DNA from 2 places in the Amycolatopsis sp. NPDC049252 genome. Region 1 is predicted to be linked to the other one. Evidence: riboswitches for the same ligand, from Rfam matches in the RefSeq annotation. Region 1 holds a riboswitch; the other holds the start of a gene.
What was found. Region 1 has a riboswitch for glycine ahead of gcvP (aminomethyl-transferring glycine dehydrogenase). Riboswitches for the same ligand answer to the same signal wherever they lie in the genome.
Positions count from the first base shown of each region.

Region 2: linked by a shared signal. The riboswitch ahead of gcvP (aminomethyl-transferring glycine dehydrogenase) and the one ahead of gcvP (aminomethyl-transferring glycine dehydrogenase) in region 1 are both predicted to bind glycine.

Region 1 covers NZ_JBICSQ010000147.1:1,819-9,632, reverse strand. Annotated here, with positions in the region: gene ACGFMK_RS47770 (MerR family transcriptional regulator) at 1-184, shown strand, start outside; gene ACGFMK_RS47765 (bifunctional nuclease family protein) at 402-875, shown strand; gene ACGFMK_RS47760 (MerR family transcriptional regulator) at 918-1,319, shown strand; gene trxA (thioredoxin) at 1,332-1,706, shown strand; gene ACGFMK_RS47750 (TetR/AcrR family transcriptional regulator) at 1,658-2,290, opposite strand; gene ACGFMK_RS47745 (MerR family transcriptional regulator) at 2,570-3,148, shown strand; glycine riboswitch at 3,191-3,290, shown strand; gene gcvP (aminomethyl-transferring glycine dehydrogenase) at 3,469-6,345, shown strand; gene ACGFMK_RS47735 (NAD-dependent epimerase/dehydratase family protein) at 6,393-7,340, shown strand; gene ACGFMK_RS47730 (glycosyltransferase) at 7,349-7,814, shown strand, end outside.
Region 2 covers NZ_JBICSQ010000012.1:38,936-46,749, reverse strand. Annotated here, with positions in the region: gene gcvP (aminomethyl-transferring glycine dehydrogenase) at 1-2,270, opposite strand, end outside; glycine riboswitch at 2,315-2,412, opposite strand; gene ACGFMK_RS16830 (hypothetical protein) at 3,094-3,738, opposite strand; gene ACGFMK_RS16825 (3-oxoacyl-ACP reductase) at 4,227-4,994, opposite strand; gene ACGFMK_RS16820 (aldehyde dehydrogenase family protein) at 4,994-6,358, opposite strand; gene ACGFMK_RS16815 (gamma-glutamyl-gamma-aminobutyrate hydrolase family protein) at 6,355-7,068, opposite strand; gene ACGFMK_RS16810 (glutamine synthetase family protein) at 7,049-7,814, opposite strand, start outside.

The DNA.
Region 1 (7,814 bases):
CTTCCGCGCCGCGGCCGACCGCGAGGTCGGGCTGCTGGAGCAGATCGTGACCCCGGTGTACCGGCATCGTGACCCGGAGGCCAAAGCGCGGGCCGACGAGGTGGTGCGGGAGCTCGCGGCACTGTCCGTGACCCTGCACACGCTCCTCGTGAAGGCCGGAATCCGCGGCGTCACGGGTTGTTGAGCCGTAACGGGACGGTGAGATCCTCTTTGCGGTCCCATGTCAATGACTGAATGTTCGGCACCTCATGCCGTACCGTGAGAACAACGGTTTGCGGTAGGCGAGCCGAGAGTGTGCGGACAGCGAGCACAGCGCACGGATGACGGGTAGCGTCGGGAGTGAACGGCGCGAGTGAGTTCCAGCGCTGAAGCCCGTGTGCACGAGAGGGAGGCGAAGCCCGATGAGCGAAATGCGCGTCGTCGGTGTGCGGGTCGAGCTGCCCGCGAATCAGCCGATCTTGTTGCTGCGGGAAACCGAAGGCGAACGGTACCTGCCGATCTGGATCGGCTCGGTCGAAGCGACCGCCATCGCGTTGGAGCAGCAGGGGGTCCGCCCGGCCCGACCGCTCACGCATGACCTCCTGAAAGAGGTCATCGGGGCACTGGGCCGCGAGCTCGAGCAGGTCGTGATCACCGACCTCAAGGAAGGCACGTTCTTCGCCGAACTGGTCTTCGACGGTGACATCCGGGTCTCCGCCCGGCCGAGCGACTCGGTCGCCCTGGCCCTGCGGATCGGTGTCCCCATCCACGCCGTGGACGCGGTGCTGGAGGAGGCCGGCCTGATCATCCCGGACGAGCAGGAGGACGAGGTCGAGAAGTTCCGCGAGTTCCTCGACTCCGTTTCGCCGGAGGACTTCCGCGGCGCCGACACGTAGACACTTGCCTTGACGCGGACGTCAACGTCTAGCGTCGGGGGCATGCGGATCGGAGAGCTGGCCAAGCGCACGGGTACCACTACCCGTGCGCTTCGCTTTTACGAGGACCAGGGCCTCCTCGCGGCCCGGCGCGCGGCCAATGGCTACCGCGAGTACGACGAGGACGACCTCCAGCTGGTCACGGAGATCCTGAAGCTGCAGACGGTCGGGCTGTCCCTCGACGAGACCCGGCCGTTCGTCGAGTGCCTGCGCAGCGGCCACGAGACCGGCGACAGCTGCCCGAGCTCGATCGAGATGTACCGGCGCAAGCTCGCCGAGGCCGACGCCGTCCTCGCCCGCCTCGGCGCCATCCGCGCCGAACTCGCCGGGAAACTCGCTGAAGCGCTGGCCAGGCAGGATCCCGGCTGCGCTCCCGATCCGTGCGTCGTCCCCGAACGTCTCTGAAGGAGCCTTGTCATGTCCGAAATTGCCGAAGTCACCGACGCGACGTTCGCCGCGGAGGTGCTGGGCGGCGACGTCCCGGTGCTGGTCGAGTTCTGGGCCACCTGGTGCCCGCCGTGCCGGATGATCGCGCCGGTGCTGGCCGAGCTGGCCCGCGAACGCGCCGGGACGCTGACCGTGCGCAAGATCAACTCCGACGAGAACCCGGAGACGACCCGGTCCTACCAGGTCATGTCGCTGCCGACGATGATCCTCTTCCGCGGCGGCGAGCCGGTGCTGACGATCGTCGGCGCGCTCCCGAAGGCCCGGCTCGAAGAGCGCCTCGACCGGGCCCTCGAGGCTCAGGCGGCGGTGGCCCTGACGAACGTGTCCGCGACCTCGCGGCCGTAGAGCTCCAGGTCCAGCGACGGGTCGGCCGCGTAGGCCGCCGCCACGCCGTCGACCGCCTGGGCGATCGACATCGCCATCACCTCGGGCGTGAAAGTGCCGAACACGCCCTCGGCCTGGCCCTGCTTGAGCTGGCGGGCCAGGCCGTGCACCCGCAGGTCGTCGACCAGCACCTTCGTCATCGCCCAGGTGTCGGTGTCGTCGGCGTTGGCGGCCATCTCGGTCAGCACCCGCACGCAGTCCGGGTACGCGCGCAGGAAGGCGATCGACGTCTCGATGTGCGCCCGCAGGTAGCCGGCCCGGTCGGCCGGGTCCAGGTCGCCGTGGGTGCGCTCCTTGAGGAACTCGTTCTTCGTCTCGACGACGGTGCTGAGCACCGCCTGCATCAGCCCGGCCTTGTTGGTGAAGTGGTAGGAGATCATCCGGGTGCTGCTCAGCCCGGCGCGTTCGCGGATCCTGGCGAACGTGGCCTTGCGGTAGCCGAGGTCGTTGATGACGCCGATCGTCGCGCCGATGATCTGCGCGCGGCGGGCGGCCTCGGTCACGCTGAGGCCCATCTCGGCCATCAGGTCCGTGTTTACTTGCATGAGTAAAAATTAACACGGTTGAGTAAAAGTGTCCAGGAGGTTTGAACCACCGACCGCTGGGTACGGCGAACGGCTCAAACACTCATCCGACCGTTGAGGCTTGCCGCGCGTCGCGTTGACCCGCCCTGTCTAGGCGCTTACCGTCGAAGAAGGTAAATCGCCACGATGTGATTCACGGTCTGGGGCCGGATCGTGGCGGTTGATCTCCGGTGGGACCCGCTCCTGGGTCCCGGCCGGCTGTCATTCGCCGGCCGCCTGGTCGGGCGAGGGGAGGCTTGCGTGGTCGAGGCTGGTTCAGAGAAGCAGCCTGTTCAGGTCGCGGCTGGTGAGCAGGGTGAACTGTTCCCCGACGACTCGCTGCCTGACGAGCTGGTCGGGTACCGCGGTCCGGCCGCGTGCCAGATCGCCGGCATCACCTACCGTCAGCTCGACTACTGGGCCCGGACGAAGCTCATCGCGCCCAGCATTCGCACCGCGCATGGCTCCGGCTCGCAGCGGCTGTACTCGTTCAAGGACATCCTGGTCCTCAAGGTCGTCAAGCGGCTGCTGGACACCGGGGTCTCGCTGCAGAACATCCGGGTCGCGGTCGACCACCTGTCCGTCCGCGGGGTCCGCGACCTCGCGAAGGTCACGTTGTTCTCCGACGGCACCACGGTCTACGAGTGCACCTCGCCCGAGGAGATCGTCGATCTGCTCCAGGGCGGCCAGGGCGTGTTCGGCATCGCGGTCAGCGGGGCCATGCAGGAGATCAGCGGCACCATCCACGAGTTCCCGGCCGAACGCGCCGACGGCGGCATCGTCGAGACGCACGAACCGGACGAGCTGACCCAGCGCCGCAACGCCCGCCGTACCGGGTGATCATCTCCGCGGCAGACGGAGTAAGGTGATCCACGCAGTCGACGAAACCGCGCGGGAGAGTCCGGACCACAACCTCGAGTCCGGCGCCGAAGGAGCAAGTCCTCCCCGGAACCTCTCAGGCACCCTGGACCGCGCGGTCTAGACGCCTCTGGAAAGCGGGTCGTCAGGACACAGCCTGATGGCCCCGCCGACGGTGCAAGCCCGGCTCAACCTCGGGCGAAACTCTCAGGCGCCCCTCTGGGGTACGGACAGAGTGGGGAGGGTTCCTCGACAGCGTTTTCGCGGATGCTGTCCGGGTCCGCCGTCCTCGGGAGGCCATCGTGCAGCAGTCACTCGCCTCCCTGGAACAGGGCATTCCCTTCGCCGACCGGCACATCGGGCCGGGTCCGGACGATCTCCGCACGATCCTCGACGTCGTCGGCGTCGCCTCCCTCGACGAACTCGCCGAGCGAGCCGTGCCCGAGTCCCTGCGCGCGTCCAGCGGCCCGCTGGAACTGCCGCCGCCGGCCACCGAAGCCCAGGCGCTCGCCGAGCTGCGGGAGCTGGCCGCGCGGAACCGGCCGATGGCCCAGATGATCGGCCTCGGCTACCACGACACCGTGACCCCGCCGGTGATCCGCCGGAACGTCCTCGAGAACCCGGCCTGGTACACCGCCTACACGCCGTACCAGCCGGAGATCTCGCAGGGACGGCTCGAGGCGCTGCTCAACTTCCAGACCATGGTCGCCGACCTGACCGGGCTGCCCGTCGCGAACGCGTCCCTGCTCGACGAGGCCACCGCGGCCGCCGAAGCCATGACGCTGGTCCGCCGCGCCGGCAAGTCGGCGTCGAACCGGTTCGTCGTCGACGAAGACACCTTGCCCCAGACCCTCGCCGTGCTCCGGACCCGTGCCGAGCCGCTGGGCATCGAGCTCGTCGTCGAAGACCTGTCCCAAGGGCTGACCGGGCTCGGCCTCGGCGGCGACTTCTTCGGGATCCTGCTGTCCTACCCGGGCGCGTCCGGCGCGGTCCGCGAGTTCGACTTCACCATTGCCGACGCCAAGAAGCACGGCGCGGCGGTGATCGTCGCGGCCGATCCGCTCGCTCTGACGTTGCTGCGGCCGCCCGGCGAGCTGGGTGCCGACGTCGCGATCGGGTCGACGCAACGGTTCGGCGTCCCGATGGGCTTCGGTGGCCCGCACGCGGCGTACCTGGCGGTCCGCCAGGGTCTGGAGCGGCAGCTGCCCGGGCGGCTGGTCGGCGTTTCGAAGGACGCCGACGGCGCGCCCGCGTACCGGCTGGCCCTGCAGACCCGCGAGCAGCACATCCGCCGCGAGAAGGCGACGTCGAACATCTGCACCGCCCAGGTCCTGCTGGCGGTGATGGCGTCGATGTACGCGGTGTACCACGGCCCCGACGGCCTGCGCGGGATCGCGCTGCGCGCCCACCGGATGGCGACCGTGCTCGCGGCCGGCCTCTGCGAGGGCGGCGTCGAGGTCGTGCACGGCGAGTTCTTCGACACGATCACCGCGGCGGTGCCCGGCCGCGCGGACGCGGTCGTCGCGGCGGCCCGCGACCTCGGCGTGAACCTGCGGCGCGTCGACGACGACCACGTCGGCGTCGCCTGTGACGAGACGACCACCCGCGAACGGCTCTCCTTGGTGTGGAAGGCCTTCGGCGTCTCGGTGTCCGATGTGGACAGCCTGGACGAGGACACGGCGGACGCGCTCCCCGCGCCGCTGCGGCGTACGAGCGGATTCCTCGCGCACCCCGTGTTCCACGCCCACCGCTCCGAAACGGCGTTGCTGCGCTACCTGCGGGAGCTGTCCGACAAGGACGTCGCGCTCGACCGCAGCATGATCCCGCTCGGCTCCTGCACGATGAAGCTCAACGCCACCGCGGAGATGGAGCCGGTCACCTGGCCGGAGTTCGCCGGGCTGCACCCGTTCGCCCCGGCCGAGGACGCGGCCGGGCTGCTGACGGTCGTCGCCGACCTCGGCGCCTGGCTGGCCCGGATCACCGGCTACGACACGGTTTCCCTGCAGCCCAACGCCGGCAGCCAGGGCGAGTTCGCCGGGCTGCTGGCCATCCGCGCCTACCACCGCGCACGCGGCGAGGGCGAGCGGAACGTCTGCCTGATCCCGGCCAGCGCGCACGGCACCAACGCGGCGAGCGCCGTGATGGCGGGCATGCGCGTGGTCGTCGTCCGGTGCGACGACGGCGGCGACATCGACCTCGCGCACCTGCGGTCCACAGTGGACGAGCACCGCGCCGACCTCGCGGCCATCATGATCACCTACCCGTCGACGCACGGGGTCTACGAAGACACCGTCGGCGAGGTCTGCGCGCTGGTGCACGACGCGGGCGGCCAGGTGTACGTCGACGGCGCCAACCTCAACGCCCTCATCGGCGTGGCGCAGTACGGCCGGTTCGGCGCCGACGTCTCGCACCTCAACCTGCACAAGACGTTCTGCGTCCCGCACGGCGGTGGCGGGCCGGGTGTCGGCCCGATCGGCGTCCGCGCGCACCTCGCGCCGTTCCTGCCGAACCACCCGCTGCAGCCCGCGGCCGGCCCGGAGACCGGCGTCGGCCCGGTGAGCGCGGCGCCGTGGGGCAGCGCGTCGATCCTGCCGATCTCGTGGGCCTACGTCCGGATGATGGGTGCCGAAGGCCTGCGCCGGGCGACCCTGGTGGCGGTGGCGAACGCCAACTACGTCGCGCGCCGCCTCGCCGAGCACTACCCGGTGCTCTACGCGGGCCGTTCGGGCCTCGTGGCACACGAATGCATCCTCGACCTGCGGCCGCTGACCAAGGAAACCGGCGTCACGGTCGACGACGTCGCGAAGCGGCTGGCCGACTACGGCCTGCACGCGCCGACGATGTCGTTCCCGGTGCCGGGCACGCTCATGGTGGAGCCGACCGAGAGCGAGGACCTCGCCGAGCTGGACCGCTTCTGCGCGGCGATGATCGCCATCCGCGGCGAGATCGGCCGCGTCGCGGCGGGGGAGTGGCCCCTGGCGGACTCGCCCCTGCGGCACGCCCCGCACACCGCGCGCTGCGTCACCGGCGAGTGGGACCGGCCCTACAGCCGCGAGACGGCGGTGTTCCCGGCCGGCGCCGGTGGCGCGAAGATCTGGCCGCCCGTCCGCCGCATCGACGGCGCGGCCGGCGACCGTAACCTCGTCTGCTCGTGCCCGCCGCCGGAGGCGTTCGCCTAGCTCCGGGCTTGCGCCGGCCTCACAGGGGCGGGAGGTAGGTTGACGCCATGGCGAGTGGTGGTGGTCCGGAGCGGACGTCCGTGGTCGTGACGGGGGGCAGCGGCTTCATCGGCCGCGCCGTCGTGCGTGCCTTCCGCGAGCGAGGCGTCCCGGTCACCGTCGTCGACCGGGTGCCGTTCCCGGACGAGCTGTCCGGCGTCCGCGTGGTCACCGGCGAACTCGGCGACGCCGCCGTCCGCGAAGAGGCCGTGACGCCGGAAACGGCGGCCATCGTGCACCTCGCCGCGCTGACTTCCGTGCTGCGCTCGGTCGAACTGCCGGAGCAGACCTTCGCCGACAACGTCCTCGTGACGCAGGAACTGCTGGAACTGGCCCGGCGCCTCGAGGTGCCGAACTTCGTGCTCGCGTCGACCAACGCCGTGATCGGCAACGTCGGCGGCGCGACCATCACACCCGACCTGCCGCCGCGGCCGCTGACGCCCTACGGCGCCACCAAGGCGGCGTGCGAAATGCTGCTGTCGGGCTACGCGGGCGCGTACGGGATGACGACGTGTGCGTTGCGGTTCACCAACGTCTACGGTCCGGGAATGTCCCACAAGGACAGTTTCGTGCCGCGGATGATGCGCGCGGCGCTGAACGGCACCGGCGTCCGCGTCTACGGCGACGGGCAGCAGCGCCGCGACCTCGTGCACGTGGACGACGTCGTCCACGCGATCATCCTGGCCGTCGGCAGCGGCTATTCCGGCACCGCGATCGTCGGCGCCGGAAAGTCGGTTTCGGTGCTGGAGATGGTCGAAGCCGTCCGTGAAGTGACCGGCGCGGAGCTGCCGGTGGAGCACGTCGAGGCGCCGGCGGGGGAGATGCCCGCGGTGGTCGTCGACGTCTCGGGGAGCGCGGAGACGATCGGCTACCGGCCGTCGATGTCGCTGACCGACGGGCTCGCCACGGCGTGGAAGTACTTCTCCGGTCTCGAGCGTCCGAACGCGACGGAGTGACCGCGGGCGTGTCCGGTTTCCTCCGCCGTCACTGGCTTCTGCTCCTCCTGCTGGTCCCCGCGATCGTCCTGCGGGTGCTCACCTGGCTCGCCTACCGGCCGGCCCTGCTGTACATCGACTCGTTCCGCTACATCGACAACCTGCACGCGCTGCGCGCCGACCAGCTCGACCCGATCGGCTACGACCTGGTGCTGCGCCCGCTGCTGGCGGTCGGCGGCCTGGCGTGGGTCGCGGCCGTGCAGCACGCCGGCGGTCTGCTGATCGCGGTCGGCGTCTACGCGCTCGTGCTGCGCCTCGGCGGCCGGCCGTGGGTCGCCGCGCTCGCCGCGGCCCCGGTGCTGCTCGACGCGTACCAGCTGCAGATCGAGCAGAACATCATGTCCGAGGTCGTCTTCGAGGCGGTGCTGCTCGGGCTGCTCTGGGTGCTGCTCGGCCGCGGTGCCCCCGGCTGGAAGCGCGCCGGCATCGCGGGGC
Region 2 (7,814 bases), on a different contig from region 1:
CCCATCATCCGGACGTAGGCCCAGGAGATCGGCAGGATCGACGCCGAGCCGTAGGGCGCGCCGCTGATCGGGCCGACACCGGTCGCCGGGCCGGCCTGGTCCAGCAGCGGGTGGTTGGGCAGGAACGGCGCGAGGTGCGCGCGCACCGCGACCGGGCCGACGCCGGGGCCGCCACCGCCGTGCGGGATGCAGAAGGTCTTGTGCAGGTTCAGGTGCGAGACGTCGCCGCCGAACTCGCCCGGCTTGGCCAGGCCCAGCAGGGCGTTGAGGTTCGCGCCGTCGACGTACACCTGGCCACCGCCGTCGTGCACGATCTTGGCCAGCTCGTCGATCGAGTGCTCGTACACGCCGTGCGTGGACGGGTAGGTGACCATGATCGCGGCGAGCGTGTCCCGGTGCGCGTCCACTTTGGACCGCAGGTCGGCCAGGTCGACGTTGCCCTCGTCGGTGCACTTGACGACGACCACGCGCATCCCGGCGAGCACCGCGGACGCGGCGTTGGTGCCGTGCGCCGACGACGGGATCAGGCAGACGTCACGGGCGTCGTCGCCGTTCGAACGGTGGTAGGCGCGGATGGCCAGCAGCCCGGCCAGCTCGCCCTGGCTGCCCGCGTTCGGCTGCAGCGACACCTTGTCGTAGCCGGTGACCTCGGCCAGCCACTCGGCCAGCTGCGCGACCAGGACGTGGTAGCCCTCGGCGTCCTCGGCCGGCGCGAACGGGTGGATGCCGGCGAACTCGCGCCAGCTGATCGGCTCCATCTCGGTGGTGGCGTTGAGCTTCATCGTGCAGGAGCCGAGCGGGATCATGCCGCGGTCGAGCGCGTAGTCCAGGTCGGACAGCCGGCGCAGGTAGCGCAGCATCGCCGTCTCGGAGCGGTGGCTGCCGAAGACCTCATGGCCCATGAAGCCGCTCTCGCGGGCCAGGCCGTTCGGCAGCGCGACGCCGTCCTGGACGTCTCCCTCGACACCGAAGGCCTTCAGGACCTTCTCGGTGATCGCCGGCGTGCTGACCTCGTCGAAGGCGACGCGGACGTGGTCGGCGTCGACGTGGCCGAGGTTGATGCCGGCCGCGCGGGCGGCGGCGTGGACCTCGGCCGCCTGGCCCGGGACGTGCGCGACGACCGTGTCGAAGAAGGACTCGTGCACGACCTCGACGCCGGTCTTGCGCAGCGTGTCGGCGAAGCCCGCGGCCAGGCCGTGGACGCGCTGGGCGATCCGCTTGAGACCGTCCGGGCCGTGGTAGACCGCGTACATCGCGGCGAGCACGGCCGGCAGGACCTGCGCGGTGCAGATGTTGGACGTCGCCTTCTCGCGGCGGATGTGCTGCTCACGGGTCTGCAGCGCCAGCCGATAGGCCGGGTTGCCGTCCGCGTCGACCGAGACGCCGACCAGGCGCCCGGGCAGCGAGCGCTCGAGCCCGGCGCGGACGGACATGAACCCGGCGTGCGGGCCGCCGTAGCCGAGCGGGACGCCGAAACGCTGCGTCGACCCGGCGGCGACGTCGGCGCCGAACTCGCCGGGCGAGGTGATCAGCGTCAGCGAGAGCAGGTCGGCGGCGACGGTGAACAGCGCGCCCGCGGCCTTCGCCGACTCGGAAATCGCGTGGTAGAAACCGCGGCCGCGCAGCACACCGGACGCACCCGGGTACTGGACGACGACGCCGAAGAAGTCGTCCGGCAGGCCGGTCAGCAGGTCGCGGACCTCGACCTCGATGCCCAGCGCCTCGACGCGGGTCCGCACCACGGCGATGGTCTGCGGCAGGCACTCGGTGTCGAGCACGACCTTGTTGGACTTCGACTTGGACGAGCGGCGCATCAGCGTGACGGCCTCGGCGACGGCGGTCGACTCGTCCAGCAAGGAGGCGTTCGCGGTGGCCAGCCCGGTGAGGTCGGCGACCATCGTCTGGAAGTTGAGCAGCGCTTCGAGGCGGCCCTGGGAGATCTCCGGCTGGTACGGCGTGTAGGCGGTGTACCAGGCCGGGTTCTCGAGGACGTTGCGGCGGATCACGCCGGGGGTGACGGTGTCGGAGTAGCCGAGCCCGATCATCTGCGTCATCGGCCGGTTACGCGCGGCGAGCGCGCGCAGCTCCGCGGTGGCGTCCTCTTCGGACGCGGCGGGCGGCAGGACGAGGTCGCGTGTGGCGCGGATCGCACTCGGTACGGCCGCTTCGAGCAGCGCGTCCAGGGATCCGTAGCCGCACTCGGCGAGCATCTTGGCGCGTTCGGCCTCCGACGGGCCGATGTGGCGGGCGTCGAACTGCGTAGAGGTGATCGGGAGCTCCTCGGGCCGGGCACCGGGCACAACGGTGCGCTGGGAACTCCCCCTCTGTCATGGCACCTGAGAGTTTCACCGTGCGGGCACGGCTTTCACCTTGGGTGAGGCGCGGGTGCGCCTGCTTTCCAGAGTGGCCTCGCGCGAAGCGGTAGCAGGTACCTGAGAGATTCCGGGGAGTTTGCTCCTTCGGTGCCCCACTGACTTCGTGAGGGCTCTCCCGCCTCGGCTCGACGGCCCGATCTGCAGTTATGGCGGCTACCGTACCCGCCGCGTTCGGCCCCCGTCTACTTCACCCGGGCAACGCCACACCGGTCCTCGATCCCGCCTCGACCGCCGGGGCGCCGGGTGACCCGTCCGATCGCATCAGCCGTTCATGGCCAAACGTCGCCTCTGGGTCCGCGGCTCGGAAGCGGGGCCGACTCGGATCCAACGACGGAACCGGTGCCAAAGCGGCTCGCGGCCCGAGGTCTGAACGCTGCGCGAATCGATCTCCACTTCTCGCGCCGGCGCCTCCGGGGCAGGCACTGCCGAGCGGGCAGGTGAGCCCACCGGCTCATGGGTCGACGTCAACGCAAGTTCCCGCAGGGCCGGGGCAGACATGTCCTTGATGATCGAAAAGAACCCGCCGATGCCCGACATGCGCCGTACAGCCCCGCACCACGCGCTACGCCCGCGCGGGGCGCCGGGTGACCCGTCCGGCCAGCGGTGGCGGGCGGCGGACCCGGCCCGACGGCAGCACCAGGCGTGTCAACGGCCCGCCCAGCGGCACCGGCGGGAGGCCCGCCCCCAGCAGGACCTGCTTGACAATCTGCTCGGCGGATCACGCCACCGTGTCGTTCAGCCGGTCGAGGTCCGGGCGGTCGCCGTCGAAGACATCGGTGTCGTCGAGGACCACCTCGAAGTACTCGCCGGGCAGCCGGGCGACGACCGCGTCGACGGCGGCCTCGATCGCCCGCGTCCCTTCCGCGGGGTCGGCGCACCCGGCCTCGAGCAGCGGCTCGCGGTAGATCCGGGCGGCGCGGGCGCGCATCCGCGGGCCGTGGCGGACCACGACCGGGAGCCGCCCGGTGAGGTCGGGCATGAACGGCGGCACGCTGTGCACCAGCCGCGGCGCCGGCTCGGCCAGCTCGCGCGCGGTGATCCGGAGCCGGTCGGCCATCGCGTCCGGCAGGCCGAAGTAGCGGAAGTCGACGTTGCCGAACCCGAGGCCGTCGGCGACCAGCGACGCCAGCAGCTCGCCGTACCCCCAGATCGGCGACAGCACCACGACCGGCGGCGACGGTGAAGGCGGGCGCGACGCCTCCTGCTCGGGCGCCTGGATCACCAGCCGCGGCAGGTCGTGCCAGTCGTGCGGCTCGGCGACCCGCCAGTACAGCCCGAGCGGCTGCCAGAGGCCGCCGAGGATCTCGCGCTCGATGATCCGGCGCGTCTCGGCGTCGGAGTGCGGGAAGCCGCGGGGCGGCACGATGCCGACGTAGTGACTCGGGCAGCACCCCGGCGACCCGCGGCAGCTCGGCCTCCCCGAGCCCGGTGACCTCGGCGAGCTGAGCCCAGTGGTCGAACACGGTCACCTTCGGCGCGTGCCGGTGCTCGATCCAGCTGCGCAGGGTCGACGTCGGCACGATCCGCCGCGCGGCCTCGTCCAGGGAGAGACCGCGGGAGCGGATCCCGGCCCGGACCGCTTCCGCCCACTCGTCGGCGCGCCAGTGCGCCACTCGACCACGCTAAGAGGAACCCGAGGGGCGGCCCCGGCGATGCTGTCGCGTGCGACAACCTCGCTCACATGCCGCGACGTGCCGTCGTCGAATGCCCCGCGTCACCTCACAAAGCTGACGAAACCCGCTAGCTTCGCGCAGGGACAAAACGCCCACGCCGCGCCGAAGAGCGCAAGAAGATCAACGCCGCCTGGATGTACCTGCGGGAGGTCTACGACGTGAAGAAGTCCACGCGCCGTTAGATCGGGGTGACGTACGCGCCCGAGATGCCGCCGTCCACGAGGAACTGGGACGCCGTGATGAAGCTGGCGTCGTCGCTGGCCAGGAACGCCACGGCCGCCGCGATCTCCTCCGGCTCGGCGAACCGGCCGACCGGGACGTGGACCAGGCGCCGCGCCGCGCGTTCCGGGTCCTTCGCGAACAGCTCCTTGAGCAGCGGCGTGTTCACCGGCCCCGGGCACAGCGCGTTGACGCGGATGTTCTCCCGCGCGAACTGCACGCCCAGCTCGCGGCTCATGGCGAGCACCCCGCCCTTGGACGCGGTGTAGGAGATCTGCGACGTCGCCGCGCCCATCACCGCCACGAACGACGCCGTGTTGACGATCGAGCCCTTGCCCTGGCGCTGCATGTACGGCAGGACTTCCTTGCAGCACAGGTAGACCGACGTCAGGTTGACCCGCTGTACCCGCTCCCAGGCGTCGATCCCGGTGGTCAGGATCGAGTCGTCCTCGGGCGGCGAGATGCCGGCGTTGTTGAACGCGACGTCGATCGTGCCGTACTGGTCGGCCGTGGTCCGGTAGAGGTTCTCCACCTGCTCGGCGTCGGTGACGTCGGCCTGCACGAACAGGCCGCCGACCTCGTCCGCCGCGGCCTTGCCGGACTCCGGCGTCAGGTCGCCGATGACGACCTGCGCGCCTTCGCTCGCCAGGCGGCGGGCGGTCGCGAGCCCGATGCCGCTCGCGCCGCCGGTGATCACCGCGACGCGGCCTTCGAAACGCTGGACCATTACTCCTCCGTGCTGATGAAAACGTTCTTGGTCTCGGTGAACGCCGTCGGGGCGTCGGGGCCCAGCTCGCGGCCGAGGCCGGACTGCTTGAAGCCGCCGAAGGGCGTCCAGTAGCGCACCGACGAGTGCGAGTTGACCGACAGGTTGCCGGACTCGACAGCTCGCGCGACGCGGAAGGCGCGGCCGGTGTCGCGGGTCCAGATCGACCCGGACAGGCCGTACTCGGTGGCGTTGGCCTGGCGCACCGCGTCCGCCTCGTCGGTGAACGGCACGACGGCCACGACCGGGCCGAAGACCTCCTCGGCCGCGGCGGGGTGCCGCAGGTCCGGCGGGGTCAGCACGGTCGGCGGGAACCAGAAGCCGGGCCCGGCCGGCGCGGTGCCGCGGAACGCGACCGGCGCGTCGTCGGGCACGTAGGAGGCGACCTTTTCCCGGTGGGCCGCGGAGATCAGCGGCCCCATCTCGGTCTTCTCCTCGGCGGGATCGCCGACGACGACGCCGTGCACCGCCGGCTCCAGCAGCTCCATGAACCGGTCGTAGACGCTCGCCTGCACCAGGATCAGCGACCGCGCGCAGCAGTCCTGCCCGGCGTTGTCGAAGACGCCGTAGGGTGCGGTCGCCGCGGCCTTCTCCAGGTCGGAGTCGGCGAAGACGACGTTCGCGTTCTTGCCGCCCAGCTCCAGCGTCACGCGCTTCACCCGCGCCGCGCAGCCGGCCATGATCTGCTTGCCGACCTCGGTGGAGCCGGTGAAGACGACCTTGCGGACGGCCGGGTGCTCGACGAACCGTTGTCCCACCACGGATCCCTTGCCGGGCAGCACCTGGAAGACGTCTTCGGGGAGGCCGGCCTCCCGGGCCAGCTCGCCGAGCCGGATCGCGGTGAGCGGGGTCAGCTCGGCGGGCTTGAGCACGACGGTGTTGCCGGCGGCGAGCGCGGGCGCGAAACCCCAGCCGGCGATCGGCATCGGGAAGTTCCACGGCACGATCACGCCGACCACGCCGAGCGGCTCGTGGAAGGTGACGTTGACCCCGCCCGGCACCGGGATCTGCTGCCCGATCAGGCGTTCCGGCGCGGCGGAGAAGTAGTTGAGGACGTCGCGGACGTTGCCCGCCTCCCAGCGGGCGTTGCCGATGGTGTGGCCGGAGTTCTCGACCTCCAGCCGCGCGAGGTGCTCGATGTCCGCCTCGACGGCGTCGGCGAAGCGGCGCAGCAGCCGGGCCCGATCACCGGGGGCGACGTCGCGCCACGCCGCGAACGCCGCGTGGGCGCGGGCGATCGCCGCGTCGGTCTCGTCGGCGCCGGTCAGCGCGACCGACCGCACCACCTGCTCGGTGGCGGGGTTGATCACATCGAAACTGGTCATTCTTGCCTCCTGCTCGCGTCGACCAGGGCTTGGAACAACCGGACGTCGTCGGTGTCCTGCTCGGGGTGCCACTGGACGCCGAGCAGGAAGTCGTCACCCGGCGCTTCGGCGGCCTCGATCGTGCCGTCGGCGGACCAGCCGACCGGGTCGAGACCGGCACCGAGCCGGTCGATGGCCTGGTGGTGGTAACACAGGGTCTTCGTTTCCGGGCCCAGGATCCGCGCCGCCCGGCTGCCGTCGGCCAGCGTGACGATGCCTTTGCCGAACGTCGCGGGCGCGGGCTGGTGCTCGGTGGACTCCCGGGCCTCGGGCAGGTGCTGGACCAGGGTGCCACCGAGGGCGACGCTGATCACCTGCAGGCCACGGCACACGCCGAGCACCGGTTTGCCCTGCTCGCGCGCGGCGGCCAGGAGACCGAACTCGAAGGCGTCGCGGTTCGGCCGGGTGTAGGTCGCGGGGTGCTGTTCCTGGCCGTAACGCTCCGGCTCGACGTCGGCGCCGCCGGTCAGCACCAGGCCGTCCACTGTGGACATCAGCCGGTCGTACGCGTCGCTCACCGGCGGCAGCAGCACCGGGACGCCGCCCGCGGCGACGACGCAGTCGACGTAGACGCGGTGCAGCAGCGCGGCTTCGGTCTCCCACACGAGGAACTTCGCGGGCTCGAGGTAAGTGGTGAGCCCGATGACCGGCTTAGAGGCGCTCGAAGCCACGAACCCGCTCCCAGTCGGTGACGGCGGCGTTGTAGGCGTCCACCTCGATCTTCGCCGCGTTCAGGTAGTGCTCGACGACGTCCTCGCCGAAGGCCGCGCGCGCCAGGTCGCTGCCGGCCAGGGCGGCGGCGGCTTCGGGCAGCGTGGTCGGGACCGTGGCGCGGCCGGAGTTGTAGGCGTTGCCGACGAACGGCTCTTCGAGCTCCAGCTCGTTCTCGATGCCGTGTAAACCGGCCGCGATCAGCGCGGCGACGGCGAGGTACGGGTTGACGTCGCCGCCCGGCACGCGGTTCTCGACGCGCAACGACTCGCCGTGCCCGACGACGCGCAGCGCGCAGGTGCGGTTGTCGGTGCCCCAGGCGATGGCCGTCGGCGCGAAGCTGCCGGGCACGAACCGCTTGTAGGAGTTGATGTTCGGCGCGAGGAAGTAGGCCAGCTCGTGCAGCGCGGCCAGCTGGCCGGCGAGGAAGTGCTCCATCAGCTTCGAGAAGCCGTGTTCGCTGTCGCCGGCCAGCACCGCCCGGCCCTCGGTGGAGCGCAGGCTGATGTGGATGTGGCAGGAGTTGCCCTCGCGCTCGTTGTACTTCGCCATGAAGGTGAGGCTCTTGCCCTCCTGCGCGGCGATCTCCTTGGCACCGTTCTTGTAGACGCTGTGGTTGTCGCAGGTGGCGAGCGCGTCGGTGAAGCGGAAGGCGATCTCCTGCTGGCCGGGGTTGCACTCGCCCTTGGCCGACTCGGGGTAGAGC